2 regions of the Colwellia sp. M166 genome follow, and region 1 is predicted to be linked to the other one. Evidence: predicted binding sites of a transcription regulator. Region 1 holds the regulator's gene; the other holds the start of a gene.

The links. The regulator LexA, encoded in region 1, represses DNA repair genes until DNA is damaged. The targets are predictions, from matches to a motif close to TACTGTATNNNNATACAGTA.
Region 2: the regulator LexA is predicted to act here: its motif matches at 12,244-12,263, upstream of dinB (DNA polymerase IV).

Annotation. Positions count from the first base shown of each region.
Region 1 covers NZ_CP040755.1:2,703,978-2,720,147, reverse strand. The annotation lists gene ctaD (cytochrome c oxidase subunit I) at 1-1,419, opposite strand, end outside; gene coxB (cytochrome c oxidase subunit II) at 1,432-2,928, opposite strand; gene lexA (transcriptional repressor LexA) at 3,630-4,244, opposite strand; gene FGD67_RS12340 (DUF2955 domain-containing protein) at 4,391-5,440, opposite strand; gene FGD67_RS12335 (HlyD family secretion protein) at 5,452-6,516, opposite strand; gene FGD67_RS12330 (MarR family transcriptional regulator) at 6,506-6,997, opposite strand; rRNA gene rrf (5S ribosomal RNA) at 7,702-7,816, opposite strand; rRNA gene FGD67_RS12320 (23S ribosomal RNA) at 8,126-11,024, opposite strand; tRNA gene FGD67_RS12315 (tRNA-Ala) at 11,456-11,531, opposite strand; tRNA gene FGD67_RS12310 (tRNA-Ile) at 11,651-11,727, opposite strand; rRNA gene FGD67_RS12305 (16S ribosomal RNA) at 11,850-13,396, opposite strand; gene FGD67_RS12300 (hypothetical protein) at 14,298-14,459, opposite strand; gene oxyR (DNA-binding transcriptional regulator OxyR) at 14,984-15,883, shown strand; gene ahpF (alkyl hydroperoxide reductase subunit F) at 16,016-16,170, opposite strand, start outside.
Region 2 covers NZ_CP040755.1:1,220,579-1,236,748, forward strand. The annotation lists gene FGD67_RS05515 (hypothetical protein) at 460-987, opposite strand; gene FGD67_RS05520 (hypothetical protein) at 1,181-1,417, opposite strand; gene FGD67_RS05525 (transposase) at 1,694-2,674, opposite strand; gene FGD67_RS05530 (OprO/OprP family phosphate-selective porin) at 3,137-4,282, shown strand; partial or broken gene FGD67_RS05535 (PhoH family protein) at 4,512-4,676, opposite strand; gene FGD67_RS05540 (MBL fold metallo-hydrolase) at 4,954-5,814, opposite strand; gene FGD67_RS05545 (hypothetical protein) at 6,253-6,822, opposite strand; gene FGD67_RS05550 (YafY family protein) at 7,012-8,031, shown strand; gene FGD67_RS05555 (cell division protein FtsZ) at 8,056-9,219, opposite strand; gene FGD67_RS05560 (hypothetical protein) at 9,782-10,429, opposite strand; gene dinB (DNA polymerase IV) at 10,915-11,973, opposite strand; gene nhaD (sodium:proton antiporter NhaD) at 12,672-14,093, opposite strand; gene FGD67_RS05575 (HupE/UreJ family protein) at 14,549-15,709, shown strand; gene nqrM ((Na+)-NQR maturation NqrM) at 15,853-16,074, opposite strand; gene FGD67_RS05585 (FAD:protein FMN transferase) at 16,158-16,170, opposite strand, start outside.

The DNA of each region.
Region 1 (16,170 bases):
CTTATTAAAGTCTGCAAATTGCAAAGCATAATCGGGAATACGACGAGGCATACCCGCTAAGCCTAAAAAGTGCATCGGAAAGAATAATAAGTTTACCGACACTAAAGAACACCAAAAATGCCACTTACTTAAGGTGTCGTTGTACATGTGGCCAGTCCATTTTGGTAACCAGTAATAAGCACCTGCAAAAATGGAAAATAACGCCCCTGTCACTAATACATAGTGAAAATGAGCCACAACGAAGTAAGTATCATGATATTGAAAATCCACGGGGGTCATCGCTAGCATCAAGCCAGAAAAGCCACCAATAGTGAACAAAATTACGAAGGCAATAGAGAACAACATCGGGGTTTCAAAACTAATCGAGCCACGCCACATCGTTGCCGCCCAGTTAAACACTTTCACGCCAGTAGGTACGGCAATTAACATGGTGCAATACATGAAGAACAGCTCACCAAATAACGGCATCCCTGTGGTAAACATGTGATGCGCCCAAACAATGAACGACAAAAATGCAATTGATGCTGTCGCGTAGACCATTGAGCTATAACCAAAGAGCTTTTTACGTGAAAATGCGGGAATGGTAGTAGAAACAATACCAAAAGCCGGCAAGATCATGATGTACACCTCAGGATGACCGAAGAACCAGAAAATATGTTGAAACATTACTGGGTCGCCACCACCGGCGGCATCAAAGAAGCTTGTACCAAAGTAAGTATCGGTTAACACCATAGTAACAGTACCTGCGAGCACCGGCATCACCGCGATTAACAAATAAGCTGTAATAAAAAATGTCCAAACAAACAATGGCATTTTCATGTAAGTCATACCCGGCGCGCGCATATTCATGATGGTGACGACAATATTAATAGCCCCCATAATCGACGATATACCCATGATATGCACTGCAAAAACAAAAAATGCGGTACTACCATTACTGTAAGTTGTTGATAGAGGTGCGTAGAAGGTCCAACCAAAATTTGGCGCACCGCTATCTAAAAAGAAAGTTGATAATAATATCGCAAAAGCAAAGGGCAGGATCCAAAAGCTCCAGTTATTCAACCGTGGTAATGCCATATCAGGTGCACCTACCATCATAGGTAGCATCCAGTTAGCCAAACCCGTAAAGGCTGGCATTATCGCGCCAAACACCATGATCAAACCATGCACTGTGGTCATTTGGTTAAAAAAGTCAGGCTCAACTATCTGAAGTCCCGGCTGAAATAACTCAGCTCGGATAACTAGCGCCATAACACCGCCAGTCAAAAACATGATAAATGAGAACCATAAATACATCGAGCCGATGTCTTTATGGTTAGTGGTATATAACCAGCGTTTCAGGCCAGTCATTTTATGATCGTGGTGATCACCGTCATGTGAGTCATGCTCGGATTGATCATTAATTACATCTGTAGTCATTATAACGCCTCCCTACTTCGCACTGGCAGCAACATCTGCTGGCTGGACTAAATCACCGGTGTTGTTACCCCAAGCATTTCGCTCAAAAGTGATAACTGCAGCAATTTGCGTTTTAGTTAATTGGCTAGCAAACGCTGCCATCGCTGGATTTTTCTTGCTGCCATTAAGCACCATATCCATATGCACTGCTATATTACCAGTGGCAATTGCACTACCTTTAAGAGCAGGAAATACCGGCGCCATCCCTGCACCATTCGCTTGATGACAAGCCACACAAGCAGTCATATAAACTTTTTCACCCATAGTCATTAATTCATCTTGGCTATAGACCTTAGATAAATCTTCAGCAGGGATCTCTTCAGCTACTTTAGCAACAACTTGCTCTTTAGCATCAACAGCCACTTGCGTAACTGTATCAGTGACATTTGCAACAGCAGCGCCGGAAGCAGCTTTTACATCCGCGGCTTGCACCGCATCACCGGTATTATTACCCCAAGCATTACGCTCGTAAGTTACAACTGCAGCAATTTCTTTTAAGCTTAATTGTTTGCCATAACCTTGCATACCCGTGCCTGCTCGACCATTAAAGACAACGTTGATATGTTCGCTTGCTGGGCCAGTAGTGGCAATTGCACTACCTTTAAGTGCTGGGAATGCCGGTGGTAAACCTTGTCCACTCACTTGATGACATGCCGCACAATAGGCGATATATGTTGTTTCACCTAGCTGCATTAGCTCGTCCATAGGAACAGACGCATTTAATGATGCCGCTTCAGCTGCTGCAGCGTTAGCTTGTAGTTGCTTTTGCTCATCAAGCCAAATGGCATAGTCGGCTTCAGTTTTCACTTCAACAACAATCGGCATAAAGCCATGATCTTTACCACAAAGCTCAGCACATTGGCCACGATAGGTACCCGGTTTATCAACCTTAGTCCAAGCTTCGTTAATAAAACCAGGGTTCGCATCTTGTTTTACCGCGAATGCAGGTACCCACCAAGCATGGATAACATCATCCGAAGTAATAACAAAACGAACTTTTTTATTGATTGGAATAACTAAAGGACGATCAACTTCTAGCAGGTAGTGTTCACCTTTTTCGGCCGAGGTACCATCTTGGTTTTCGTATTGCTCACGTGGAGTAGACAGTACTGAGTAAAACTCAATATCTTGATCAAAGTACTTATAGTGCCACTTCCACTGCGAGCCAGTAACTTGCACAGTAATGTCAGCATCATCATTATTTTCCATATCAATGAGCGTAATTGTGGCAGGAACTGCCATGGCAATAAGAATAACGACTGGGATAGCCGTCCATAGAATTTCAACTTTTGTGCTTTCATGGAAGGTAGCTGGCTTCGCCCCTTTTGATTTACGGTGAAACACCATAGACCAAAACATAGCGCCAAATACTACAACACCAATGGCAGTACAGATATAGAGTACCAACATATGCAAATCATATACGTCTCGACTAACTTCTGTAACACCTTTGGTCAAGTTCAGTGACATATCTGCCCAAACTGAACTAGACAATAAACTCCCTAGCAACAGTAAACCTAGGTTACGTCTTTTCACTCGACATCTCCTTCACCCTTTGAGGCTAAATAACACAATATAATCATTAAAAACAATGAATATGGTTATCTCGCGCATACATTTATTATTATTTAAGTGACGAATTTTCAAACAACAATCAATTACGTCCTCTTGTTATTTTTGTACGTTTTCTAGACTAGAATTACTCAAAACTTGATCTGGGTCAATTTATAATTTCATAAGAAAGAAAAATAAAAACTAATAAATACAATAGAGTAATAACCCTAAAACAAGGTGAAAACTGCATTTATACTGGCATAGCTTCAATGTTCATTTTTCATTCAGCACGCAAATATCATGCAGAATAATAAATAATCAGCACTGAAAGTGACTGTACAAAAAAAAGTCAACTGTCAGTATAAATTGATGACAAAGAAAATTACTCTACATAAATAAACCTTAGATACATAATAACGAGTAGAAGTAAGAAAAGCCCAAATTTGAAAGGTAAATAGCTTGAACTAACAACGAATAAATTACTTTTATATCGCGTGTGTAGACCTAAAGTGTAAATAGGGGAGGGAGATATATAAATGACTGCAGATCTAAACAAGGTAATTGATTAAATCCACAACATCATTCGATGATACAACAGTAAAAGTGTCTGAAAGTTATCACATCCAATCAGCTGCGCGGATAACGCCAACCGCAACACCTTCAACATTGAAATTCTGCGAAGTTAAATCAACTTTAATTGGCGCGAAATCTTCATTTTCAGCATGTAAATAAACCACATTACCTTCACGCTTAAAACGTTTCACCGTAACATCGTCTTCAACACGAGCAACAATAACCTGGCCATTTTTTACGTCATTAGTTTGATGAACCGCAAGTAAATCGCCATCCATAATACCGATATTCTTCATACTTTCGCCATGAACACGTAATAAATAATCAGCAGCAGGATGAAATAAACTACCGTCAATTTTGTAATGTTGCTCCACATGCTCTTGAGCTAAAATAGGCTCTCCAGCTGCCACTCGGCCAATTAATGGCAAACCGTCTTCAATGATAAACTCTTCAGCTAAACGAATGCCACGCGATGTGCCTGGTAACATTTCAATATAACCTTTCTTAGCTAATGCTTTTAAATGTTCTTCTGCTGCATTTGCCGATTTAAAACCAAAAAAATTAGCAATTTCGGCACGTGTTGGTGGCATACCGGTATCAGAAATTTTGTCTCTAATGAGATCAAAAATCTGCTGTTGTCTAGGTGTTAAAGGGCGCATAGTTAATCCTTAGGCTAGCTTATCAGCAAACCTGTATTTTTAAACAGTATTACTGTTATTGTATACAGGCTGTAAGTAAACGCAAGGAGTTATTATAATCAGCACTATAATCATGAATGTAACACTCACTCGAAGAGCTACATCGGCTAGTCATAAGTGTGATGGCGTGTAACGCTAAAACGATTCAGAATACGATGAATAATATACACCGCGCTTAAACTTGCTATTACAGCTAAACAAACCGAACTAAAGCGATAGAGTGCGCTGAAGATTAGATCTTGTCCTGGTCCTAAAGATTGACCAAATAAAATACCAAAAGTGGTTAAAACCCCAAAACCAACTCCTGGCGCCCCACCACCTAGAATATGAAATCGACTAAATATCAACGACAAAATCCAGAGTATAACAACAGGAAATAACAAAAAGTCACTATGCGTGTATAACAATAACTGTGCAACTAAGGCGGCGCTACAACCGATAAGTGTACCTATTATGCGTTGCCAACTTGCTATCCCGGCAGCTTTCCAACATAAAGAAAATAAGATTAAAATAGATGCGGCCTGAGCAGAAATTGAATCTTGTAAATCTAGTGTTTGAAAAAACACAAAAGACAGTGTCGCAACACTCGCACATAAAAGCACTTCATGACGTATGCTTTCTTTAGCTTTTTCAGGCATCAATCGAGCAGCTCGAGCTGTTACATCAGGAAACAGACCATGCATCAATATTGCAATAATTATCGTCATTATGATCGCAACAGCATTACTTAATATTAATGGGTATATACTTGCATTATCAACAATATAACTAGCAAAATGTAATTGAATTGATAAGCTCACAGCGCCTAAAGCACCAAACAAAAAAGCACCTGAAGTACTCATTTGATAAAACAAAAAACAAAAGGTAATAAAAACAAGCATTGTCATTAAAACAGGTAAGTGCGAAAACGCCCCCTGCATCACTAACACTATACATGCACTAAATGCAGCACTGGCAATAAACTGCCTTATGACTGATGTATTAATAATCGGCACCAACCCCAATATCAACATAGGATAAACAGTAAAAAATATCCCATTCGGCCAGTTCATTAATTTACTTAGTGCGAACCCAACGGTACAACCCCCAGCAATACGCAAGGCTTGGCGTAATCCATTGGCATCAAGCTGTGTCGGTTGGCTAATGACTTTATTCATATAATGCTCTACTAATAAATGTAGTGTAACCAACTAATAAAACGTATTTGCATTGAGCCTAACCACTGACCAAACCATGAATCTGGCAACAATTGTACCGTTGCTCTTGCGCCACTCGGCATATTAGCAAGTAATGTCTCATTCGTTGATAACTGCAAATGAATGCGTTGACGCTGAGCATCTCGTACCCAACGATTACTTGTCTCGGTAGTACTCAGTAAGCCATTCGCGCTTAATTGCCCATCACTCACACCCGCTTCAAAGCTAACAATTTTAGCATCATATACTTCACCTGGACGGCTATCGAATACAACTTTTGCTAAACTTCCTATTCTCATATTTAGTAGTGATTTTTCACGAAAATCAGCAACTAAATCAGCTTTATTAGCCACTATTGCCAATAGAGGCGTGCCAGTAGAGGCATAAGCACCGTCAAGTAATTGTAAGTTAGCAACGACACCACCACTGAGTGCTCGCACTTTTGTGTATGACAAATTAAGCTCAGCTTTCGCTAATTGATTAGCGGCATGATGCAACGCTAAATTATTATCACCTGAATCTCCTCGATCTAAAATAGCTGCAGATAGCTGCGCCTCAAAAGCCGTTACACTTGACTCACTTGCTTCAAAGTTTGCCCTAATGCTTTCAAGGTTTTGTTCAGAAATAGAGTTTTGTTTATATAATTTTTCACCTCTATTCTTTAATAGCTTTTGTTCATGTTGTTTTGCTTTAGCAGCACTAATTTGTGCCTCAAGCACTTTAATATTAGTATCAAGACGCTGATTGAGTAATTTAGCATCATCATAGGCAAGTTTAGCTTGTTCATACACAAGTAAATAACTGCTATTATCGATTTCAAATAATAAATCATCTGCTTCTACTGCTTGATTATTACTCACAACTACATTAGTTACTCTGCCACCAATTTGAGGTGCTATTTGCACAACGGAATGATAAACCCGCGCTTGTGGTGTAACCGGAAACCAAATATCCGCAATAACATAATAGATGAAGATTAAAATAAATCCGACTAATGAACATTTTACATAACGAGCAAATTTTTGATCAGGTGTCATGAATATTTCCGTGATTAGTAGATTGTTTAATATAAGTTTTTGCGTTTTCTTCAATTTTAACTAAACCATAGGCCATCATATCAAGTTGCTCATGGTTCAAACCGTTATAAAGCTGATCTTTTATATTGGCTATTTTCTCTTGCAAGGTGATCAGTACATTCCTGCCTTGCGCAGTAAAATATATTCTTTTACTGCGTTTATCTTTCTGATCGACTTTACGCACAATCAATAACGACTCTTCAAGTTGTTTAAGTGTCCGTGTCAGCGAGGGCATCTCAATAGCTAAACTATGCGCTAATTCAAGTTGTGTTGTCCCTTCTTTGAGCACATTTATATGTACTAATGTTCTCCAACGACACTGTGTTAACCCTAACGGTTCAACAGCAATAGTGACAACTTCTCGACATAACCTATGCACACGACCCATATTGCCACATAAAGTTAAATCGAGTGTTTCATAAAAAGGCGGCTGTTTTATCATAGTAGTCTCTACTTACTTAGCAAGCTAACTAGTTTATCATTAGTTAGCTTGCTAAGTAAATATAGAGTAATCACTTTAAAATATAAATTTCTAGTCCTTAGCATTGTCTCTGCTGATGTCTTATAAAGTGTATTTTATTACGGTGTTATTTCTTTAGAATTAATATAATAAATGAATTAGCAACACCAACTGACGAGAGGCAGCTGTCACTCAGGTTAGTCACACTATTATTATCATTGGTGTTTCAACATAGTGCGTAACTTTTTAAACGCCAGAAAGTAAAAAGCCTACCAATGACGTGCATGGATGCACTAATGCCCTAAGCACATGGATGTGAGGAGCGGTGTCCTACTGACGTATAGGATATATTAATGTCGTGGGCATATGAATATGCAGCAACGACCTCACATAAAGAGAAGAACACCCACACGCTCTCATTCGACGCTAGTATATTTGACGTGAAGGGAATTACTAATGCCGTGAGTGCATGGATGCACAAGAACGAGCACTTCTGCGTCTCTTTATATAGCGAATTTCCTACAAGGATGTAGGTCACTAGAACAACGCAGGAGTAGTTGTCGAGGGTTCAAGGGGGCCACGGTGCTATTGTTGCAATTTTTTATTTAAACGCTAGATAGCAAAAAGATTTAAATGTCAGAAAGCAAAAAACCCGTAGCATTAGCTACGGGTTTCTCTTAATAGAAGCCTAGCAATGTCCTACTCTCACATGGGAACTCCCACACTACCATCGGCGCTAACACGTTTCACTTCTGAGTTCGGAATGGGATCAGGTGGGGCCATGTCGCTATTGTCGCTAGACAAAAATTTTCTTGTTAATTACCAAATTGACGCCATTGCTACAATCGCTCTGATACTCATTGAGTAAACTCAACTTCGTTTCTCGCTCATTTGCTGCTTTGTCAATTCGTCACTTACCTTCGTAAATGATTAACAAGTAATAATCTTAGAAAGCTGAACTCTGTTAAGAGTTAAAAATACTCGTTTTACTGATAGCTGACAGCTTTTAACTGTTAGCTTATCTATCTCTTATTCACACTATTGTCATGCGTGATGTGTGTATTCCTACACTGTGTCAAACTTCATACAACAAAACCACTTGGGTGTTGTATGGTTAAGCCTCACGGGTAATTAGTATTGGTTAGCTCAATGCCTCGCAGCACTTCCACACCCAACCTATCAACGTTGTAGTCTCCAACGACCCTTTAGGGAGCTTAAAGCTCCAGTGAGAACTCATCTCAAAGCCTGCTTCCCGCTTAGATGCTTTCAGCGGTTATCAGTTCCGAACGTAGCTACCGGGCAATGCTATTGGCATAACAACCCGAACACCAGCGGTTCGTCCACTCCGGTCCTCTCGTACTAGGAGCAGCCCTCTTCAATTCTCAAACGCCCACGGCAGATAGGGACCGAACTGTCTCACGACGTTCTAAACCCAGCTCGCGTACCACTTTAAATGGCGAACAGCCATACCCTTGGGACCGACTTCAGCCCCAGGATGTGATGAGCCGACATCGAGGTGCCAAACACCGCCGTCGATATGAACTCTTGGGCGGTATCAGCCTGTTATCCCCGGAGTACCTTTTATCCGTTGAGCGATGGCCCTTCCATACAGAACCACCGGATCACTATGACCTACTTTCGTACCTGCTCGACGTGTCTGTCTCGCAGTTAAGCTGGCTTATGCCATTGCACTAACCGTACGATGTCCGACCGTACTTAGCCAACCTTCGTGCTCCTCCGTTACTCTTTAGGAGGAGACCGCCCCAGTCAAACTACCCACCAGACAGTGTCCCCAAGCCCGATAAGGGCCCTAGGTTAGAACATCACGCATACAAGGGTGGTATTTCAAGGTTGGCTCCACCACATCTAGCGACATGGTTTCAAAGCCTCCCACCTATCCTACACATGTAGGAGCAATGTTCACTGTCAAGCTATAGTAAAGGTTCACGGGGTCTTTCCGTCTAGCCGCGGGTATACGGCATCTTAACCGCAATTTCAATTTCACTGAGTCTCGGGTGGAGACAGTGTGGCCATGATTACGCCATTCGTGCAGGTCGGAACTTACCCGACAAGGAATTTCGCTACCTTAGGACCGTTATAGTTACGGCCGCCGTTTACCGGGGCTTCGATCATGAGCTTCGTCCGAGGACTAACCCAATCAATTAACCTTCCGGCACCGGGCAGGCGTCACACCGTATACGTCATCTTTCGATTTTGCACAGTGCTGTGTTTTTAATAAACAGTTCCAGCCACCTGGTTACTTCGACTCTCCATTGCTTACTGAGCAAGTCATTCACATTAGAGAGCGTACCTTCTCCCGAAGTTACGGTACTATTTTGCCTAGTTCCTTCACCCGAGTTCTCTCAAGCGCCTTAGTATTCTCTACCTAACCACCTGTGTCGGTTTGGGGTACGGTTCCTATATATCTGAAGCTTAGAAGCTTTTCCTGGAAGCATGGCATCAATGACTTCATCTCCTTGGAGACTCGTCTCGTATCTCAGCGTTTAAATGAAATCCCGGATTTACCTAAGATAACCGCCTACATACTTTCACACGGACTACCAACGCCGTGCTCACCTAGCCTACTCCGTCCCTCCTTCGCAATATATAGAAGTACAGAAATATTAATCTGTTTCCCATCGACTACGCGTTTCCGCCTCGCCTTAGGGGCCGACTTACCCTGCCCTGATTAACATGGGACAGGAAACCTTGGTCTTTCGGCGGGGGAGTTTTTCACTCCCCTTATCGTTACTCATGTCAGCATTCGCACTTCTGATACCTCCAGCAAGCTTTTACAACTCACCTTCAACGGCTTACAGAACGCTCCCCTACCACTTGTTCCTAAGAACAAATCCGCAGCTTCGGTGACTAGTTTAGCCCCGTTACATCTTCCGCGCAGACCGACTCGACTAGTGAGCTATTACGCTTTCTTTAAAGGATGGCTGCTTCTAAGCCAACCTCCTAGCTGTCTATGCCTTTCCACATCGTTTCCCACTTAACTAGTACTTTGGGACCTTAGCTGGCGGTCTGGGTTGTTTCCCTCTTCACAACGGACGTTAGCACCCGTAGTGTGTCTCCCGCATATCACTCATTGGTATTCGGAGTTTGCAAAGGGTTGGTAAGTCGGGATGACCCCCCTAGCCTTAACAGTGCTCTACCCCCAATGGTGTTCGTGCGAGGCTCTACCTAAATAGATTTCGGGGAGAACCAGCTATCTCCCGGCTTGATTAGCCTTTCACTCCGACCCACAAGTCATCACCGCATTTTTCAACATACGTGTGTTCGGTCCTCCAGTTGATGTTACTCAACCTTCAACCTGCCCATGGGTAGATCGCCGGGTTTCGGGTCTATACCCTGCAACTAAACGCGCAGTTAACACTCGCTTTCGCTACGGCTCCCCTATTCGGTTAACCTTGCTACAGAATATAAGTCGCTGACCCATTATACAAAAGGTACGCAATCACCGGACTAAATCCGGCTCTCACTGCTTGTACGTATGCGGTTTCAGGTTCTATTTCACTCCCCTCACAGGGGTTCTTTTTCGCCTTTCCCTCACGGTACTGGTTCACTATCGGTCAGTTAGGAGTATTTAGCCTTGGAGGATGGTCCCCCCATGTTCAGTCAACGTTTCACGTGTGCCGACCTACTCGATTTCATGATAAGTTTATTTTCGTGTACGGGACTATCACCCTGTATCGTTCTACTTTCCAGTAGATTCCACTAACTTACAAACCACTTAAGGGCTAATTCCCGTTCGCTCGCCGCTACTAAGGAAATCTCGGTTGATTTCTTTTCCTCGGGGTACTTAGATGTTTCAGTTCTCCCGGTTCGCCTCATTAAGCTATGTATTCACTTAATGATACCCGCCTTACGACGGGTGGGTTTCCCCATTCGGATATCTTTGGCTATAACGGTTTTTATCACCTCACCAAAGCTTTTCGCAGATTAACACGTCCTTCATCGCCTCTAACTGCCAAGGCATCCACCACATACGCTTAGTCACTTAACCATACAACCCTAAGTAGTCTCTTCTAATAAAGAATAAAAAAACAAAGTACAAGCAGGTGACAAAACCCGCTCAATTGTAAAGTCTGACATTTTCACGCACACAAAGTGTGTCTTGAATAAGAGTGGTAATTCATTACATTTAGTAAACTAAACGAAACAAACTACCGGGTTGATTACGTTTCCGAGGAGGACCCGTAATCACCATCATTAACAGGCGATATTCCCATTAACAACAGCTTGGTATTTATAATTTACAAACAACAGCGCGACACCGTGTTTGCCATATAAATACCGGTATTTATATCAGCTTTCCAGATTGTTAAAGAACTTGTCATTCACACGCATTCGGTGGTGACTTGGTTAAAAACCAAACTTAAAGTAGCTTAAATAAAGCATAACTTAAGTTTGGTCTTTCAATTCTTAGTGAAGAAGTGGTGGAGCTAAGCAGGATCGAACTGCTGACCTCCTGCGTGCAAGGCAGGCGCTCTCCCAGCTGAGCTATAGCCCCAAATGGGAAACATCTTTAAGCTAGAACAAAACTCAGATTTACGTTTTTTACAAGGCGGTTTATCGCGAAGTGTAGGTTTTCTACACGAGTGATGAACCAACGCCGTAAAAAGCGTAAATTGGTAGGTCTGGGCAGACTTGAACTGCCGACCTCACCCTTATCAGGGGTGCGCTCTAACCAGCTGAGCTACAGACCTATTTCTCTTTCAAGAATTGTTGTCCGAAGCTTAGATGTTTGGACTTCTTCTAATTTGTTATCATGTAATTTGTGTGAACACTCGCAGAACCGAGGTTCTCATTAAGCTGTTTTACTTCAAGATAAGGAGGTGATCCAACCCCAGGTTCCCCTAGGGTTACCTTGTTACGACTTCACCCCAGTCATGAATCACAAAGTGGTGACCGTCCTCCCCGAAGGGTTAAACTAGCCACTTCTTTTGCAACCCACTCCCATGGTGTGACGGGCGGTGTGTACAAGGCCCGGGAACGTATTCACCGTAGCATTCTGATCTACGATTACTAGCGATTCCGACTTCATGGAGTCGAGTTGCAGACTCCAATCCGGACTACGACAAGCTTTGTGGGATTCGCTCCACCTCGCGGTATTGCTGCCCTCTGTACTTGCCATTGTAGCACGTGTGTAGCCCATCCCGTAAGGGCCATGATGACTTGACGTCGTCCCCACCTTCCTCCGGTTTATCACCGGCAGTCTCCTTAGAGTTCCCGCCACTACGCGCTGGCAAATAAGGATAGGGGTTGCGCTCGTTGCGGGACTTAACCCAACATTTCACAACACGAGCTGACGACAGCCATGCAGCACCTGTCACAGAGTTCCCGAAGGCACAAGTCTATCTCTAGTCTCTTCTCTGGATGTCAAGGGATGGTAAGGTTCTTCGCGTTGCATCGAATTAAACCACATGCTCCACCGCTTGTGCGGGCCCCCGTCAATTCATTTGAGTTTTAACCTTGCGGCCGTACTCCCCAGGCGGTCAACTTAGCGCGTTAGCTACGCCACCCACGGTTCAAGACCACAGACGGCTAGTTGACATCGTTTACGGCGTGGACTACCAGGGTATCTAATCCTGTTTGCTCCCCACGCTTTCGTGCCTCAGTGTCAGTCTTTGTCCAGGTAGCCGCCTTCGCCACTGATGTTCCTTCCAATCTCTACGCATTTCACCGCTACACTGGAAATTCCACTACCCTCTACAAAACTCTAGCTTGCCAGTTCAAAATGCAGTTCCCAGGTTGAGCCCAGGGCTTTCACATCTTGCTTAACAAACCACCTACGCACGCTTTACGCCCAGTAATTCCGATTAACGCTTGCACCCCTCGTATTACCGCGGCTGCTGGCACGAAGTTAGCCGGTGCTTCTTCTGCGAGTAACGTCACAGATGTTGCGTATTAAACAACACCCTTTCCTCCTCGCTGAAAGTGCTTTTTACAACCCGAAGGCCTTCTTCACACACGCGGCATGGCTGCATCAGGCTTTCGCCCATTGTGCAATATTCCCCACTGCTGCCTCCCGTAGGAGTCTGGGCCGTGTCTCAGTCCCAGTGTGGCTGATCATCCTCTCAAACCAGCTAGAGATCGTCGCCTTGGTAAGCCATTACCTTACCAACTAGCTAATCTCACTTGGGCTAATCAATGAGCGAGAGGTGCCGAAGCGTCCCCCCCTTTGGTCCGTAGACGTTATGCGGTATTAGCAGTCGTTTCCAACTGTTGTCCCCCACTCAAAGGCATATTCCCAAGCATTACTCACCCGTCCGCCGCTCGACGCCGAATAGCAAGCTATTCTCGTTTCCGCTCGACTTGCATGTGTTAAGCCTGCCGCCAGCGTTCAATCTGAGCCATGATCAAACTCTTCAATTAAAAATCGTTTGTGATGCTCACCTTAACTAACCGAAGTTAACCAAGAAAAGACATCTGCTCAATGAATTCTGTCGTGTTACTCTCTATCCGACTAAAGAAGAAAGTAACTACATAAAACGTATATTTAAATCCGAAGACCTAAATGATACTTATTTTTTGTGTGACATCATATTAAACTGTTTTTTTGTTATGTTCTTTCCGAAGAAAGAGATAACTATGTAAAATCAACGTTAATGTGAGTGTCCACACAAATTGCATGATAACTAATTGTTAAAGATGGGTACACGAAGTACCTATGCCGAACCGTTCATGGATGAACGTCTTGTTCGGTACGAGCCAACAATCTCATTCGTTGTTAGACCGCTTGTTGCTTGAAGCCGGCTAGTAGCCTTGCCTGAAGCGAGATGCGCATTCTACGCAACTCAGTTTTAATGTCAACATTTTATTTGAATTTATTTTAAAAGTTTTTAAAACTTTCAAAACCATCTTTTAAAACGTTAAGTTAACCAAATCAGCCTAAACCACATTAGATAACTCATTAAAACAACCTCTTCGACTTGTCCCGAAGAAGTGGAGCGCATTTTAGAGATTTATCGCCCCGCGTCAACCGCTAATTGCAATTAAATTGATAAAAGTGGTTTGTTTGCTTTTTATTTGTACAACCCTTGCCGTAACTGTGTTTTAAATGCCCAAATAGCGCTAAAAGCACACACTTTAGTCTAGGTAATTAATACAAAGGCATCTATCACCATCAATACATTTGTCTAAATTGTTAAGTAAAACTAGCTAAAGTCAGCAATTAAATGTCATCTAAAGATAAAGGCGCATTAAAAGTCAGAAGTGGTGAAATATAGTTAATAGCAATCTCTACCCCTGATAACGCATGTTCAAATGCTATTGCCTATTTATTTTCAAGTCCGAGCTTTTTTCGATATTTCAAAATACTTTTAAACTCATCTATATAAGTGGTAAGCAGCTTTTGAGTACTACCAGCAGATACGCGCATGTTTGATTTATCTGAAGTATCTAAAAGTTGTCCAAGATATTTTTCTTCCTGGCGCAAAATAAAGTATTTCTTATGCCTTCTTAAAGTTAATAGATAGATGTGCGACTCAAAATCACTAACTGCAGCAATGCTTCTTCTAATGAGCGTGTAGTATCTCTAAGTTTGCCGTAAAAACCTGAATGACTATCTAAACCTTGAGCTATTGAAGTAGTGACTAACTGTTCAAATATTTGCTGGTATGTTTGTATGCTACTCTTGATAGCTGATAATTTAGTTTCGATAATATCGGCGGAAACTAAACGCTGTTCTAAAACATTAAAAGAGTATCGTAAAATGTTGCTCGGTGTTTCACATCTTTACGCAATAAAAAATCTTTTTCACTGCGACGTAATTGCAACATGGCAATTTGTAGATCTATTTACTCACTACATTATATTTAAATTGCTCATATTGAACATAAACATATCAACCTTTTTACTAGCAGCGCCTAAATGAAAACTGAATACCATACTAGCTAAACATAAATGAGCAGGTTAACATCAATAAAACAATCAGTTTTTAAGTTTTGATAGATTATAACTATGATAAAAATACGTGATTTAGAATATCTCACCGCCATTGCTGAATATAAACATTTTGGTCATGCCGCTGACGCCTGCTTTGTTAGTCAGCCGACATTAAGTGGTCAAATTCAAAAGCTAGAGCAACGATTAAAGCTAACGTTAATTGAGCGCCAACCGCGCAATGTTATGCTAACTCCTGCTGGCGAGAAACTTGTACAACAAGCTATGCAGGTTTTGAACGCGGCAAATAATTTTGAAGAAGCAGCAAAGGCTTTACTTGATCCGCTTTCAGGTGACTTACATATTGGCTTAATTCCCACTTTAGCGCCCTATATATTGCCGCATATCATGCCCGCCTTGAATAGTAAGCTAACGAGAATAAACTTCTATTTACATGAAAATAGAACACAAGATTTGCTGCAACAATTAGAAACTGGCAAGCTCGATATCTTAATTCTGCCTTGGTTACCTGAAATGTCTCGTTTTGAGCGTTATGATTTATTTAACGAACCTTTAGTGATGGCAACGTCACCTTCACATGCGCTTGCTGATAAAACTAAGGTTAGTTTTGACGATTTACACAATCAAAAAATTCTTACTTTGGAAGATGGTCATTGCTTGCGAGATCAAGCAATGGGTTATTGTTTTAGTGCCGGTGCAGAGGAAGATCATAGCTTTCGTGCTACCAGTCTTGAAACCTTGCGTTATATGGTGGCAAGTAATATGGGCATTACTTTGTTACCGCAATTGGCCACCATTAATTATGCTCCCCAGCAACACATTCGTTATATTCCGTTTGATAGTCCACAACCCATACGCGAAATAGCCTTACTTTGTCGTGCTGGTTACACCAGAATGGAAAGTGTCAGAGCGATTGTCAGTGAAGTGAGGCAAGCAGTAAACGGCCTTTTTGATTAATACGAAGGGTATTGCCTAGATTAAAAACAATAAAACGCTATCGTTGATGACGATAGCATTTTTTTTCGCGTGTTTTCTATCTTGGTAGTAATTAACTTTCAATACCATCTTTAATAGATTTTTACTCGTTAACTACGCGGCAGCTTCACTAGCACTTTCAGTGTTTTCTAAAGGGTTTGGTGTTCTGATCAAGTAATCAAAAGCACCTAAAGCGGCGGTTGCACCACTACCCATCGCAATAATGATTTGCTTAAAAGGTGTATTAGTTACATCTCCTGCCGCATAAA
Region 2 (16,170 bases), 1.5 Mb from region 1:
TGACTCACATCCCTGTGAGAACCTTATCGAAATCAATAACGCGACCTGTGAGCCTTTTAAAATCCCCCTTAGGGAGCTTACCAGCGCTGAGTGGGAACAAACTTAATAGAATTGGTATAAGCCGCTTTATTCTACCTACTATTTAAGCGTTTATCAGCGTTATTTCACGGCCAATAGCACACTATTGGTTGGTAAAATGCTTTGCTAGCAGCTAAATTGTATCATTGCGGTTTTGTTAACCTGTCACTTAAAGAGAGTTAATGAATAATTCAACCAATAACGTTATAAATCGACAAGTTATGGTACTACCCAATCCGAGCTGATGTTATGTAGAACACCATAGACAATTGATAGGCTTCACTTTTTCTAAGGAAATGTTCACACCAGCTATATTAATAGCACCCGTAGGATTTCCAATAAATAACGTTTCATAGGATATTTTTAACTACAAGGTTATTCTTAATCACCCGTATTATTTTGTACCGACAAATTAAACGTTTTTAGATCACAGTTACTGAGGGCGTCACAACCTTTTATAATAAACCTTAGGCTTGATAGGTTTTCATCCAGAAAATTCGCACTACCTACAAAGTCACTCCCAATAGAGCAAGATAATTTGCTGTCATCAATTTTACATTGAACTTCACCAGTTGCGTTTGGGCAAAGTGAGAAAGAAGTGCTGCCACATTTAAGTTCTACTATTTTATTATTATCAGAATGTACTTCATCGTTAGCCGATAAATATAAATCTATTTTGTAGGATGCTGAGGTGGGGGATACCCACTGCACTTCAAAGCTAGTCCCTTTTGTAACCGTAACCAGCTCTCCTTCATAGTAATCTTTTGAATCAAATCTGATGTTCTGTAAAGTAAAGCTTTCTGTTTCATCTGGGAAATTATTGACGTCGTCAGCTTTTTTATCAGAACCGCCCCCGCCGCCACAAGCGCTGAGCACTAATAAAATCATGGTGAATAAAATATGTTTCATAAATGTCCTTATTTTAAAATTAAATGTACTTCATACTTGGCTGTTCTGTCGCCTAAGTAGCCGATAACAATAGCAAGGTTAACAGTAGTTGCCCCGATATTACAGATATTAAAATCAAGAAATTATTGACTATTTAAGCCGTAGTCACTGGTCAGCAATTTTCGTTTGATTAATTTGTTATATTTTTAATTACTCAAGGATGTTTTACTTGTTTATTAAACAATTCTGCAATACTTTTAAGCATATTATCAAAAGCATATAAGCAACTTGAAAGAAGAATTAATATTGCAAATGAAAACGTATCAAATGAAAAAACATTTGCTTTTGCTGCATCCACACCAGAAAGATCAAGTAATACAATTGATAAAGATATTGAGATTAAACACTTTATAAATCTCCAATAAATATTTTCAGTTTTTGACTCATCCATGATTTAAAACTCCGTAATTTGATAAAAAGACCTATGCCCAAGTAACAGGCCAATTAATCAATTAATCAATTAATTAATTATGCCATCCATAATAAATACAAACAATAATGGTGACGCACCGAGTGATGCACTTTGAGCAATTTAAAAGTAATTGACTAAATTTACCGGCTCTAACCGCTCATTTGAGCACAATATTTGCTATTCACTGAACGTTAGCGGAACTTTGCCCGCCACTCTTAAGCTAACATTGATTTCGCGAGGGTTAAAAAAAGAAACTTAAACGCTATTCAAACATATTTTAGCATTCGCTAGGCCGTGGGTTCTTTTTAGACCTACATGTTCACTAAATTCACATAAGTGCTCTGCTGTACCTACCGCGCCGGTAAAAATACCTTCAAAGTTAGTGGTCAACTTTAACCAACCTTTATCACTGATCTGTAGTCTTACCAGTATCTTAGTTACCTTAGGATTAATAGCGCCACGCTTATCATCTCTGAGTATGCGGCCGGTTTCATCCACAAGGGTGAAGTAATCTTGTAAGTTGAATCGAATACCTGTGGTTTTGCTTTTATGTTCATTTCCGCTAAAAGACAGTAACACGGCTGGTTGTCTGCCTTTTATTGCTGCTTTAATACGTAATTGGATACTGGTGAAGTCGGACTGCTCCGGTGTCGATGCAATACCCGCACGGACGGGGTTTAAGTCAACATAAGCCATGCACGACAGCAGTGCGCCCTCATCCAATAAGGCTTGTGATTTAAAGCGTCCCTCCCAAAAATGTCCTGTACATTTATCTTCTCGGTTGGCTTGACGGGCGATAGGCTCATTTAACGAGCGCATGAACCAGCTGATATCGATTAACCGTTGTTTATAGATGTTCGCGGTTTCTTCAACTATTGCCAGTTGAAACTTATCGAGAGGATGTTTACTTGTGTATTGCTGAGTCAGCAATGTGCCTTTAAATAAACGATGCCAACGCCTTAATACTTCTTCTGTTGTCCAACTTTTCACTTGCTCGCTATCTACATGTAATACCAAGTGTAAATGGTTATGCATAACAGCATGGGCACAAATATCGATAGCAAAGGCTTGAGATAATTGAAATATACGTTTTTCTATCCAACTGCGCGTGTGCGCATAACTCACACCCGTTTCTTTATCTACACCACATAAAAATGCCTTTCGTACCGTGCGGCTACAAATATGATAATAAGGCGTATCGAGTAAACTAATTTGTTGTGAACGGGGCTTAGGCATGACAATCACCGAACTTAGTAAGGGTAAATTAAGTGTAGTTTATTAGATGAAATGTAGACGAGCTATTATGGCTGGCCGATATTTTGGGCCGATATTTTCTTATGGCTGGCCTGATATTTTGCTGATATTTTGTTCTTATGGCTGGCCTGATATTTTGTTTGGCCTGATATTTTCTGTTTTCATTTATTTTTGATATTTTCAACTCATAACAGCTCAGTGCCATTATTTTATCGCGATGATAACCGACATACCAAAGCCACCCATCACTAAAGTAATTGGGTGGAATTTCACCCAACAAAAACATCTATAAATATTTTCTTATTATTTTTCAATAGGTTGATTTTTTTATTTATTGGTATGCTGCTTGCAATATTGAGATAGATACAAAGAAATACCATTTAGTAACATTCAAAAACAATCTAGAAAAATAAATCAACCTTTATATGAATTTTGGGGAAAACAATGAAAAATGTAACTCTTGCTATTACCACCGCAGCATTATTAAGCGCGGCAGGCACAGCTAATGCTGGTGCTAAAATTAAAATAAACGATGATGCCACAATCGACCTTGGCTTTCGTTTACAAACTTTATTAATCACCCGCAGCGGCGACGTTAATACAGAAGATGAATTTAAAGTACGCCGTGCGCGTTTTCGCTTAGGGTCAACCCTTACTGATAAAGCCAGCATTTTCTTACAAACTGACGTATCGGGTAAAAGCATGGATATGATCGATGCCTTTATCACCTTTAAGCCTAGTGAAAATTTTAATATTATTGTTGGTGAAAATATGGTGCCTGCATCACGCCAAAATTTAACTTCATCCGCAGCATTAATGACCTTGGATCGCCCAGGCATTGCTTATAAATCATTAAACTGGGGTGGCCGCGCTTTAGAGTCGTTTTCTAATACCACCATTGGTGAAACTAAATCTGGGCTTGGTTCAAAATACGCGGTTCGTGATGGCGGTGCTACTGTTTTTGGTAAGGGTAATATCAGCAACGACACTCATTACAAATATTATATTGGCTTATATAATGGTGCCGACGACGCGGCAAGTGATGGTTATATGTATTCAGGACGTTTTCAAGTTAACTTTGGTGACGCCGAAAGCGGTTACTACAACGCATCTACTTATTTAGGTAAAAAGGAAACTTATTCATTAGGGGTATCATATACCGCACAAGCAGACGCGACTATTGAAGTTGACACAGGTAAGGCTGTTGATTACTCATTATTAACCGTTGACGGTTTTATAGAGCAACCCATTGGTAATGGTACTTTATCTGCTGAAGCAGCATACAGTAAAATGGAATTAGACGGCGCAGGTTTATTACAAACAGGTGGTAATGGTAAAAATTCAGAAGGTGATGGTTTTTATGCACAAACCGGCTTTTTAGTTAATGATTGGCAAGTTTGGGCGGGTTATGAACAATGGGATTCTACCGATACAGCTAATATTGGTACCTTCGATTCAGTCCGTTTAGGTTTTACTTATTTTATGAAAGGGCAAAATTTAAACCTTAAAGCCGGTATAGAAAAAACCAATTTTGACTGGAATGATAAGTCAGATACCTCTTTTGTATTAGGTGCTTACGTAAACTTTTAATCCCTGTAGGTCTCATTCCCACTGCCACGGCGTTAAGGGTTTTGATCTTTGATAAATTACGTTCTCTTCACACAGCGGACTTGTGCCTTGGTGAAAACCTTGGCGCAAGGACTTTCTCAGTTCAAGCTTAATTCACGCGTCAATAGCGAGATCTATTGCAAGTGAATTAAGTGTAGAAATCAGGAAAGATAGCGGCTAGAAAAGCATTTATTATCCCGAGTTCAGCTTAATTACTGTCTATTTGCGCTAAACCCATTACAGACAAACTTAGCTCCTTCTCCACAACGCGTAATAATTGTTTTTGATTTGTGTCTCAGTTAAATTTTGACATTCTCCTAATCACTAGTGGATTTTGAATACTGCGACCACGCATAAAGTTGACAGATTTAAATTGGTACCAATTCTACTAAGTTTCTTCCCACTCAGTGAAGTTTAAAAGCTTTAGCGGCACAGCTTCACAGTTCCAGACTGAAGCTAAGTAGCTACATCCATTTAGGCAAGGTGTTGATTTCGACAATGGTTATTCTCGACAACTGCTCCTGCGTTGTTCTAATGACTCACATCCCTGTGAGAGCCTTATCGAAATCAATAACACGACCTGTAAGCCTATTAAAATCCCGCTTCGGGAGCAAACTTAACAGACTTGCTATTACTATTGTAGTTGATACTGTTTACTTTAAATCAGCAATTAAAGTTTTTAACCATTTCTCTTCGGTGATAAATGACCAAGATAAATGCTGATACTTCTCCCCAATACCTTGTGCAACAATATCTGCTTCAGACTTACCCGCAGCCAATGCTTTACTGACTTTATCAATGCTATAAGCCATCATTTCAGCAAAGGCAACTAGACGCTTTTTATTAGTTAATTTGCCATGACCAGGAATTATCACTACATCATCTGGCGTGTTAGCTATCATATGGCGAACACTGGCTAAATAGCCTTTAATACTGCCTCCACTTTTTAGGTCAACGTAAGGAAAACCGACTTCAAAAAATAAATCTCCCGTGTGCAAAACATTAGCGTTTTTAAAATACACGTACGTATCGCCATCGGTATGTCCCGCGGGCAAATGCGTTAGCTGGACTTCTTCATTATCTAAATAAATGGTAATGCCATCTTTGTAAGTAACAACCGGTAAACTTTCAGCACTAAGCCCAGCTTTACTACTTAAACGGTTACGGACGTTTTCATGGGCAAATATAGGTGCTTTATGAGCAAAGAACTGATTGCTGCCAGTATGATCACCATGATAATGAGTATTGATCACATACTTAAGTTCATTATCTTCAATGCCCTTCATCGCAAATTCAATTTTCTCAGCTAAAGACGCAAACTTGTCATCAACCAGCAATAAGCCCTTTTCTGTTGCTAATACACCAATATTACCACCGGGACCTTGTAGCATATAAACATCACCGGCAGCCGGTTGTACCGTTATATTGGCATCAGCCATATCTTGTGCGGCAACCGATGCAACCGCAGAAACGCCCAATAACAGTGCCAACGTCACTAAAGATTTTCTCAACATAATTTTCCCGTTATATTTTATATAAAAATGATTTAGTAATAAAAGTAAATTGAACTCAACAACTACAGAATAGACCCTAGTACGGCGAATAAATTTCTTTAATTTACATTGGACTTTTTCAGATTTATGTTACGTAAATAACCTGTACCAAGTTCAGTCTGGGAAGTCCATAGCTTACTAATGTAATTTGATGCTTTAAGAAATTCGTAGACAGTAAATTAACTACCTCAACTTCCCATCGTTACGTGTTGAGTATATCTTATTTTTAATAATCTGCTTTGTGATGGTGGCTAGAAAACTTTCAGCTACAACATTATCATGAAAATTCCCTCACCAACTCATCGATAGGATAGTCCCTTTAAGAATATTAAATATGTTCTGTACAAGTAAATAACTCTATTGTTTTAGATTCATAACGTAGATGTAATACCCGATGAATCAGGTCCAAACCATCGGGTGTAATTTTGCATTTTCTTTATTCATGTTCTTCATAAATTCTGTATAACCTTGGAACTCTGAAAAATCATTTAAAGTAAAACTGTTCTTTTTCTTACTTAACTTGTGTTCAATAAATGATAATAGTGTGGATTCATATAAGAAACAGAATTGGTCCATCATAAGCTCACGATACGAAATTAATGCCGAGGCTTTAAAATATGTTTTTAGGCTATGAGCCAACTCTTCATTCTTACCAATGAGACAGGAGGAAAATATAACTAATTTCCCATGGTTTTTTTCAGGTAACGGTTTTAAATTATCCCCATCAAAACAACTTTTATTCGTTAAATGAAAGCCATCATATTCACCATGACCTGAGAATATTATAATATCTTCTTTTATTTTCCTTGATAGAAAGTATTCTAAATCCTGTAAAGAGTGCACTCTTTCATAATTAAAATCCCAACCAGCTGATTGGCAAAATGGCTTCCAAAAATCAGCTGCATTTCTTGTTACAGTATCTTTGTGGTTTTCATTTAAAACAGTGTCAAAAACTCGTACTCCAAACATAGACATTCCTTAATGCGGTTTAATAAAAACAGGCAGTTTAATTAAAATATTAAAATTTAATTAAGTTAAAACAAGACTATACCTTACTACCATGGTTTTTGTATTTAATAACAACTAGTGCGACACTTATTGTCGCATTAGTATGATAGCCTCTAATATAATTGATTAATCATACTAGAGGCTCAGGCTTTGTTAGCATTTCAGCGACGATTAGATTTACTTGATCATATTCCACGCTCCCCTAATAAAATCTCTACACGGCAACTACTTGATTTACTTGAGTCTTACGGCCATGAAAAGCTAGTTATTAGAAAAATACAGCGTGACCTAGAAGCGATTGAATCTTTAGGTATATTTGGGCTTGAAGTAGATAAGCGCTCAAAACCTTATGGCTGGTCAATCAACCTAAACTGGAAAAAACTTAATATTTCTTTAATGGATGCTAATTCTGCGTTGGCATTTTCAACGTTAAAAGAAGTGGCGGGCACTTTACTGCCAGAGTCGACCTTAGATGATCTTTCTGCATATTTTCAAAAAGCAGACATTATCATTAAAAATGAAAAATCTCCCTTGATCTCTCACTGGAAAAACTCAGTTGCTTTAATTAATAGTAATAATCTGGTGTCTTTACCGTTACCTGATGAGGAAGCATTATCTATCATCAAGCAAGCAATTTACTTCAAGAAACAAATATCAGCAGATTTAAAACGTTACTTATTGGCTAATAAAAATCCTATCTGGAAACGCTATCAGCACATAAACCCATTAGGCTTAATTCAACGAGAAAATGTTGTAACCTTGATATGTAGCATAGGAAGCTTTCATCAAAAAATTTACAAATTCCCCATCGCTTTTATTAAAAATGTTGAGATAGATGATGTTGAGGTCAGCGTTCCAGAGCAGTTTAATTTCGAACAAATAAAAAACTCATATTTCAGCTCTAACCTTAGACATGAAAAAATATCACTCGTTCTGTTAGCTCGTAAAGACAGTTACTTTGTTATGAGTAATGGTAAGTTCAGTGATAATCAAACAACGATTGAAACTGAAAATTCGGAACTAGTAAAAATTAGTGCAACTGTTGAAGATAATCCAAAACTACGGGCTTTTTTACGTGGTCTGGGCAGCTCGATAGAAGTGCTAGAACCTAACGTTTTAAGAACATATTTTAAAGCACTAGCGCAAGAGTTACTCACTAAGTATCAATAAATTTTGCATTAGAAATACACTAGATCACACCTTTACTTGGGCTAAATCGTTTAATCGTTGAGCTTCTAATAGCTTTCTCGTTATTGCTGGGATATCAGTATAATCAGCCTCAGCTGAAGCTACCTGTTCATTACTTTCAATTGAGCTACTTTCATGACGAATAAAAGATAAATCATCATCTAAATATGAAACTTTCTTGGTTTGTTCTTTGTTACTTACTTGCTTATCCGCACAGCTTATTCCTGATGCTATCAATAAGATCTCAAGGGCTGAATCTAAATTGGGATCTAAGGTTACACCAACAACAATAAGGGCTGATTCATTGGCTAATTTAGAACGAATTTGTTTAGGTATACCGTCGTATGTCGATAATTGTATCTCTTCTCGACAAACGATCTGAATAATAATGCCTTTTGCGGTGTCAATATTGGCAATAGATACCAGTGGATTATTAAGCGCTTGCTCTAAAGCTTCTAGGTATTGGTCTTCGCTTTCAGCTTTACCGACGCCAAGTATCGACTCCCCTTCATATGATAATATTCTTGAAAAATCATTTTTATCAACATTTATGAAACCTGTTTGAGTAAACATTTGAACCAAGGCTGAAACTAAATTTTTTAATACGTCATTACTTTGCTTGAAAGCAGAAAATAGCCCGACACTATCACAAAGCCCTTTAAGCAGTAAATCATTGGATAGTGTAATAAAGGCTTGTGCTGGCTCCTTAATATCACCTAATCCTTGTAACGCGTAATCCATACGCATTTTACCTTCACTTTCAAATGGTAAGGTCACAATTGCTATACAACTTATGCCTAATTCACGAGCTACTTTCGCCACCAAGGGGCTAGCGCCTGTGCCTGTTCCACCACCAAAACCGGCGGTAATAACAACTACATCACTACCTTGAAGCGCATTTTCTATGGCTTCCTCACTTTCTTGTGCGGCTTTCAATCCAACAGCAGGGTCTGCACCAGCTCCATAGCCATTGGTTAAGTTTTCACCTATCAACACTTTATTTTCAACATCGATGAAGTTCAGCGTTGCTAAATCTGTATTAACGGCAAGTAAATTAACACTATGACCTAGATTGCTTTCATGTAACATATTAACGGTATTACAACCGCAACCTCCAATACCAACGACAGTAATAAGTATTTCTGCTCGTGTTTGCAAAAGTTCTTCCATTATTTTTCTCATTGATTAGCTTTGAAATTATTATAAATTACAGCTGCGTCATTAATTGTCGCAAACAAGTTGTGAATGGCGATTTTGTAGTCTCATACCAATTCAACTAAGTTTGTTCCCACTGAGTGAAATTTAAAAGCTTTAGAGGCACAGGTTCACAGTTCTAGACTGAACCTAAGTACGTCCCTGTAGGTAAAGCATTGATTGAAGGTAATGGTTATTCTCGACAACTGCTCCTGCGTTGTTCTAATGATTCACATCCCTGTGAGAACCTTATCGAAATCAATAACGCGGCCTGTAAGCCTTTTAAAATCAACCTTCGGGAGCAAAACTTAATAGACTTGGTATCAGTTGAAACAAAAAACTAGGCTATCATCAATATCAAAAATTATAGAATCAGGCATATTTTCAACTGAAATGCTTTTTATAAAGGATTCTTTATCTTTAATTGGTAAAAATTGCTCGTCTTTAGTGATTTGATTAAATTTTACTGCGGTTAGTTTTGCTCCATCTGTACTGCTTGCATTAAATGCCAGAGTAAGCGCTTTTAAGTTAATAGCATCTATGTCGCAAACAATGAATGGATTTTTTCTATCGCTGATAGCCTTTCTTCTGCCGTGGCATCAAGAAACAAGGTTATAGCCATGGGTTCACAAGCTAAGGCTAAGGCCCGTTCGTCAAAAGTTATAGTATCGAGAAGATAGCGCACTAGCATGCCGTCGAGTTTTATTGCCGCGGCTCTAGCGTGTGCACAGCGCATTAACCCGTCACTTTCATAGAACAGCTCATCTTCTTCTAAAATGTCTTCATAACATTTATCTGCAATAGGTCTTTCAGAGTGAATAGTAATGGCTAGAATATTATATTTTGTACCGATGGGCATTAGGTAAGGTAGCAGCTGATAGTGCTTTTTTAGCCATTGGTAGAATGATATAAACTTACCTGACTGGGTATAAACTTTATCTTTAAAGTTAAAGATGGCTACTTGACCATCACTAGTACTGGCCATAAAAACAGCATGGTCGTTATCTTCTGTTGAACTTTCATTCCATACTACAACTGGTTGTTTTTTTGTATGTTTTGAAATGGATTTCCAAGCACATTCAGAAAGTATTCTCACTAAGGTAATACACTCATCAATGAAGTATGTCTCGTAGTCATTGGCATTAAGTAAGTCATAATTTAATTCTTTCAATTTAGCTGTGATCATAATAGGTCCTTAAATTTTGTAACTAACGGCTTGATCGGTAAAATGTTGAGATCGATAAAAAAGCGAGTAAATGAGTAATCATCTCGCTTGATGTAATAAAAGTAGCCTGTGGTTATAGCGGAAACATTTGGTGTTTTGACTTGAGGAACAATTGTACATTAACATAAATTAAAAAATTAAAAGTGCTAGTTTTTGACAATTTAATTTCACTTGTGATTGAATGTATTTTCTTCGAAAACCGTCATAACTCATCACAAATCTTAATAAGAGCAATTCTAATCACAAAAATAGAATGAATATTTATCAGAAAGAGGAAGTGGCTTTATTTATGCGGCACAAAAAACTGCGATGTATGACTATAAATGACGCGTTGGCTTAGTCTAAAAAAGTACAAACTTTTGAAAACCACTAGAGAAAATGAAAGCTTGATAACACTGCATCCGAAGCTAGCTTGTTTCTATTTTGCTAATAGCCCCAAAGCGCGATTATAAATCTAAGCCAAGCTGTAATTCATTTACTTTCTCATCAGCAAGACCAATATGAACACCTAATAATCTAACAGATTTGCCTTTTCCACGACTGACAGCCTCACTTAACAACTTGAGAAATAAATCAATATTTATTTCTGTACAAGCCTGTTCCTTTGTCGTTTGTTGAAAGTCTTGAAATTTTACTTTTACACCAATCTTATTAACCTTTCTATTCGCTAAGTACTTAGCCGCCCTTCTCTTAAGTTCAGGTATTAACTCTTGCTTAAGAACATCAGCCATTTCATGGCTAATGCTCATATCATATTCAAAGGTCCTTTCCACCCCAACAGATTTTCTTATTCGGCTGACTTGAACTTCTCGCTCATCAATTCCATGACTCCGGTGCCAAAGAACTTGGCCATACTTACCAAACTTACTTACCAAGAAAGCCTCATCGGATGCTCTAATGTCGCCACATGTTTCAAAACCGAGTTTTTGTAGTTTTTCAGATGTGACTTTACCAACACCAGGGATTTTTTTTAAAGACAACTTTTCAATAAAACGATAAACGTCGTTTGGCCCTATAGTGCATTGCCCATTAGGTTTATTTAGATCAGAAGCAACTTTCGCGATAAACTTCAATGGAGCAATTCCTGCCGAAGCAGTTAACCCAGTTGCCTGGTAAATTTCCTCTCTTATTTCTTGAGCTATTAACGTTGCTGAGCCATGATGTAAATCAGAGTTGGTTACATCTAAATAGGCTTCATCTAACGAAAGCGGTTCAATTATATCGGTATAGCGTTCAAAAATACTTCTAATGATCTGGCTTACCTCTTTATACACATGCATTCTTCCGGGAACAACGATAAGATCAGGGCATTTTTTCAATGCCAATGCTGTTGCCATTGCTGAACTAACACCATACTGTCGTGCAATATAATTACATGTTGAAAGTACGCCACGTCGATCAGATTTGCCACCAACAGCTACAGGCTTTCCAGCTAAACTTGGCTCATCTCTAATTTCAACGGATACATAAAATGCATCCATATCTACGTGAATGATCTTTCTCATCAGCAGCCTCGACGAGAAAACATAGATGAACTTTTTATACGAAAAAATAAGACCGTTAAAGATTGTAGGAGAAATGCATTAATTAGAGTTGTTATATATTGCACAGTTCTACATTGACCATCATAGGCGATATTTAGATCAATTATCTTCCTTGTCGAAGGGCTAGTATTCAGCATTTTCTATCCCCAAGTTATACCAAGTTTGTCCCCACTCAGAGCTTAGTGAAATTGGTATTAATATTAATAAAGCGTATAAACTACAGTCCCGAACAACTGTATATATATACAGCCATCTTATCATATTATAAATTTTCGTCAATAAAGCATACAGTGGACTTACCATACTTTGTTAGGCATTCGGTAATAAATCCCAAGGTACTAAGATAAAGAAAGAGTAAGAGCCGGCATAGAAAAGCAGCCAAGATTAGAGACAGTTGAGCTTTTTAAATTTTTTATCGCTCTATATTTAAATTTAAAGACACTCCGCGCTTTGTCACTCGCGTTTCACAGAAAACAACTATATTACAAAACTTATACAGTGATTAAAGCATTTTTAAGTTGAATAAGCCTTCTCCTGAAAAAACAACAGCCGCCAATGAGAGCTATTGTTAAAGACTTGGAACGTTAATTACCTATTATTAACTGTAATAATAGGTATGCAAAGGCTTTATCGTCAGTTAATGTCAACCAGGAAACTGTTTAGCCATTAATTAAAAAGTGTACCCCGATACTCGCCGCGTAACCTAAAACAATAACCCAACTCCATTTCAGATGCCCCATAAATGAATAAACACCTTTTGTTTGCCCCATTAACGCAACACCTGCCGCTGAGCCAATTGACAATAAACTACCACCAACACCTGCGGTCATCGTTACTAGTAGCCATTGCTGTAGATCCATAACAGGATTCATACTTAATACAGCAAATACCACCGGAATATTATCGACAATTGCCGACAGCACGCCAACAGCAATATTGGCATAAGTTGGGCTCCAATTACTATATAACGCCTCAGAAACTAGGCTTAAATAGCCCATAAAGCCTAACCCCCCCACACACATTACTACGCCGTAGAAAAACAACAAGGTATCCCATTCAGCCCGCGCTATTTTATCAAAAATATCGAAAGGAATAATGTTGCCAAGTTTTTTCAACTCTTCCTCATCGTTTTCTGCTTCGGCCAGTGTCCGCTTTTTATCTAAAGAGCGAGGTAAGCTCATCCGTAAATAAAATCCTAAAAATTTCAAATAGCCAAGTCCCATCATCATACCTAGTACTGGCGGCATATTAACTAGGCTGTGACATAACACTGCCGTAGCGATAGTAAGAATAAAGAGCAATACAATACGTTTTGCTCCCCTTTTAATTTTGAATTTTTCATCTACTACTGGAGCCGATTTTTCATTTGAGATGAAAAAACTCATAATAATGGCCGGCACCAAGAAATTAACTAGAGATGGAATAAATAAAACAATAAATTGCTCAAACTTAACTAATCCTGACTGCCAAATCATTAAGGTGGTGATATCGCCAAAAGGGCTAAATACCCCACCGGCATTGGCGGCAATAACAATATTAATACAAGCAATATTAATGAATTTTTTATCTTGAGATGCTACTTTTAAAATAATTGCACACATCAACATAGCGGTTGTTAAGTTGTTGGCAAATGAAGAAATAGCAAAGGCTAAAATACCCGTCAACCAAAACAAGGCTCTTAAACTTAAGCCTTTAGAAACCATCCATAAGCGCAAGCCATCAAAGATACCTCGTTCTTCCATGGCATTTATATATGTCATAGCAACCAGAAGAAATAATAATAATTGTGCATATTCGAGTAAGTTATGATTAAAAGCCTCTTCAGCTTCTAATGGAATACCATTTTGCGTATATATCCAGCCAATAATCAACCAAATAACACCGGCGGCAACAAGCACAGGTTTAGATTTTCTTAAATGAATTAAGTCTTCACCAATAACAAGCAAATAAGCAATTGAAAATAAAATCAGTGCGGTAAAACCAAATATAGAATTGGTTAAATCAATGCTGCCAGGACCTGATGCCCAAGAAGTAGAAGAAAGACAGGAAAGTAACAGGATTAATAGTATCTTTTTAAACATAAGTACCTAATGAACAATAAATTGTTCTGATTATTACCGTTAACCAAAAAGTAAAATTGCTTTTAAATTGGTACAGTTAGGGTTAGTTAAAATGTTAATTAGACTATTGTATTTCACTCTTGCTATAACAGTGATAAGCACTGAGCGAATAGCTAGCCCGTAATATTAAATCATTCACCGCCAAATAAGCCGTCAACGATGCTAAAATATCCGCGCTATTATAATCCTCTAAATCAGCTTGTCGCTTATATTTTTAAATCTTTTTGCGATAAATCATAATATAAAAAAAATGTTCTTCGTTACACTGATAATCAAAAGCGGTAATAGCAGATATGCTGCGTTATTAGTATTTTTATAATGAAGATAAAAACGGCCTTCTAAGTAGACAATTCGCTTAATTTTAGGGAAGATGCGCTTGTTTAACGCTATTTTTTAACATTAGAAAGGTTTTTATTTTGCATACCCGCACACTGTCCTGTTTTTATTTTTTTATCACTTTATTTTTCTCGATACTTTTTTCAAACGCTAGCTTTGCTCATACTGATGATATTAATCAAGCAACTTTATCATTAGAGAATGGTGAACACTACCAGTTGACCGTGACCGTTGACTTTATTCATATCCTAAAAAAACACTTAAATATTTCAGGCGATGATGACAAAGTAATAAAGGCACTTAATCAACAGAGTTTTTTAGAGCAGAAAAAACTCCTTGAACAACTTAAGAATATTCTCAGCCAGCAATCAAGTATCTACTTTGATAACATTGCCCAGAGTATCAGCAGTTTTAAAGGTTTAGAATTACAGCAGTTAAAACGGATTTTGTCTCAACAAGTCAACTTATCTGAATATAAGGCACAATTACAGGCTACGGGGAATATTCCTGAAAATATGAATACGGTTACTCTTCGTTTTTCACCACTATTAGGTAACGTAATACTCAAGGTCGTTCGACCTGAGCAAGAGATACTGAGCACTGCAGCATTAAGTAATCGTTATCAAATCAGTACAGTAAATACCAAGCGAGAAGATAGAAGTAATACACTCACTAAGATATTAACGCTTGCTAGCGATTACCTTTACCAAGGCTTTGTGCATATTTTACCTAGAGGGCTAGATCATATTCTATTTGTCTTAGCGCTTTTTCTCTTTGCTAAACGGCGTAGTACCTTAATCTGGCAAATATCAGCATTTACTTTAGCGCACACCATAACCTTAGCGTTAGGCATTTATGGCATAATATCGCTGCCTAGCAATATTGTAGAGCCACTTATTGCCCTATCTATCGTCTATGTCGGATTAGAAAATATATATCGGGCAAAAAATAACAAAATAAGTCATAGCCGTATGCCAATAATATTTGCTTTTGGTTTATTGCATGGTTTAGGCTTTGCTTCAGTGTTAGCTGATGTTGGCTTACCACAAAGTCAGTATGCACTTAGTTTAATTTCATTCAACATAGGTGTTGAACTAGGACAATTGACCGTTATCGCTTTAGCTTTTATATGCTTGCTGCCTTTTAGGGCGAAGAATTGGTACCAAACTAAGTTGGTACTTACGCTCAATGTTGCTATTGCTATTATCGCAAGTTATTGGCTTATTGAACGCATAACTTAAGCCGGTCAAACCATGAGTAGATAGATATTATTATCTGCCAGAAATAATAAAGGCGAGCTATGCTCACCTTTTTAATACCTAATTCTATAACGCCTACATTGAACAATTTTTAGCGATAACTAAACGTTACCGGTGTTATAAAATCAAATATTTTTCACATTAATATTGCCAATTTCCATTGCTGCAACGCGCTCACGTTCTTGACGCTTTTCACATGGATTATCGCAATTACATGATTTTTCAATACCCACATTTGCTAGGCCACCACAGCTACCAGCAAGGGTTTTCTTTTGAAAAATATACCCCACTGCCATTGCCATAACAATAACGAGAAAAAAACCTAAAGTGATTAAAAATATAGCCATAATAATTACAAACCTATTTTATTACTTCTCAAAACTTGCCAGCAAAACTAAGCTTTGAATCATTAATATAAAAAAGTGCAAACCTACTTGAGGTAT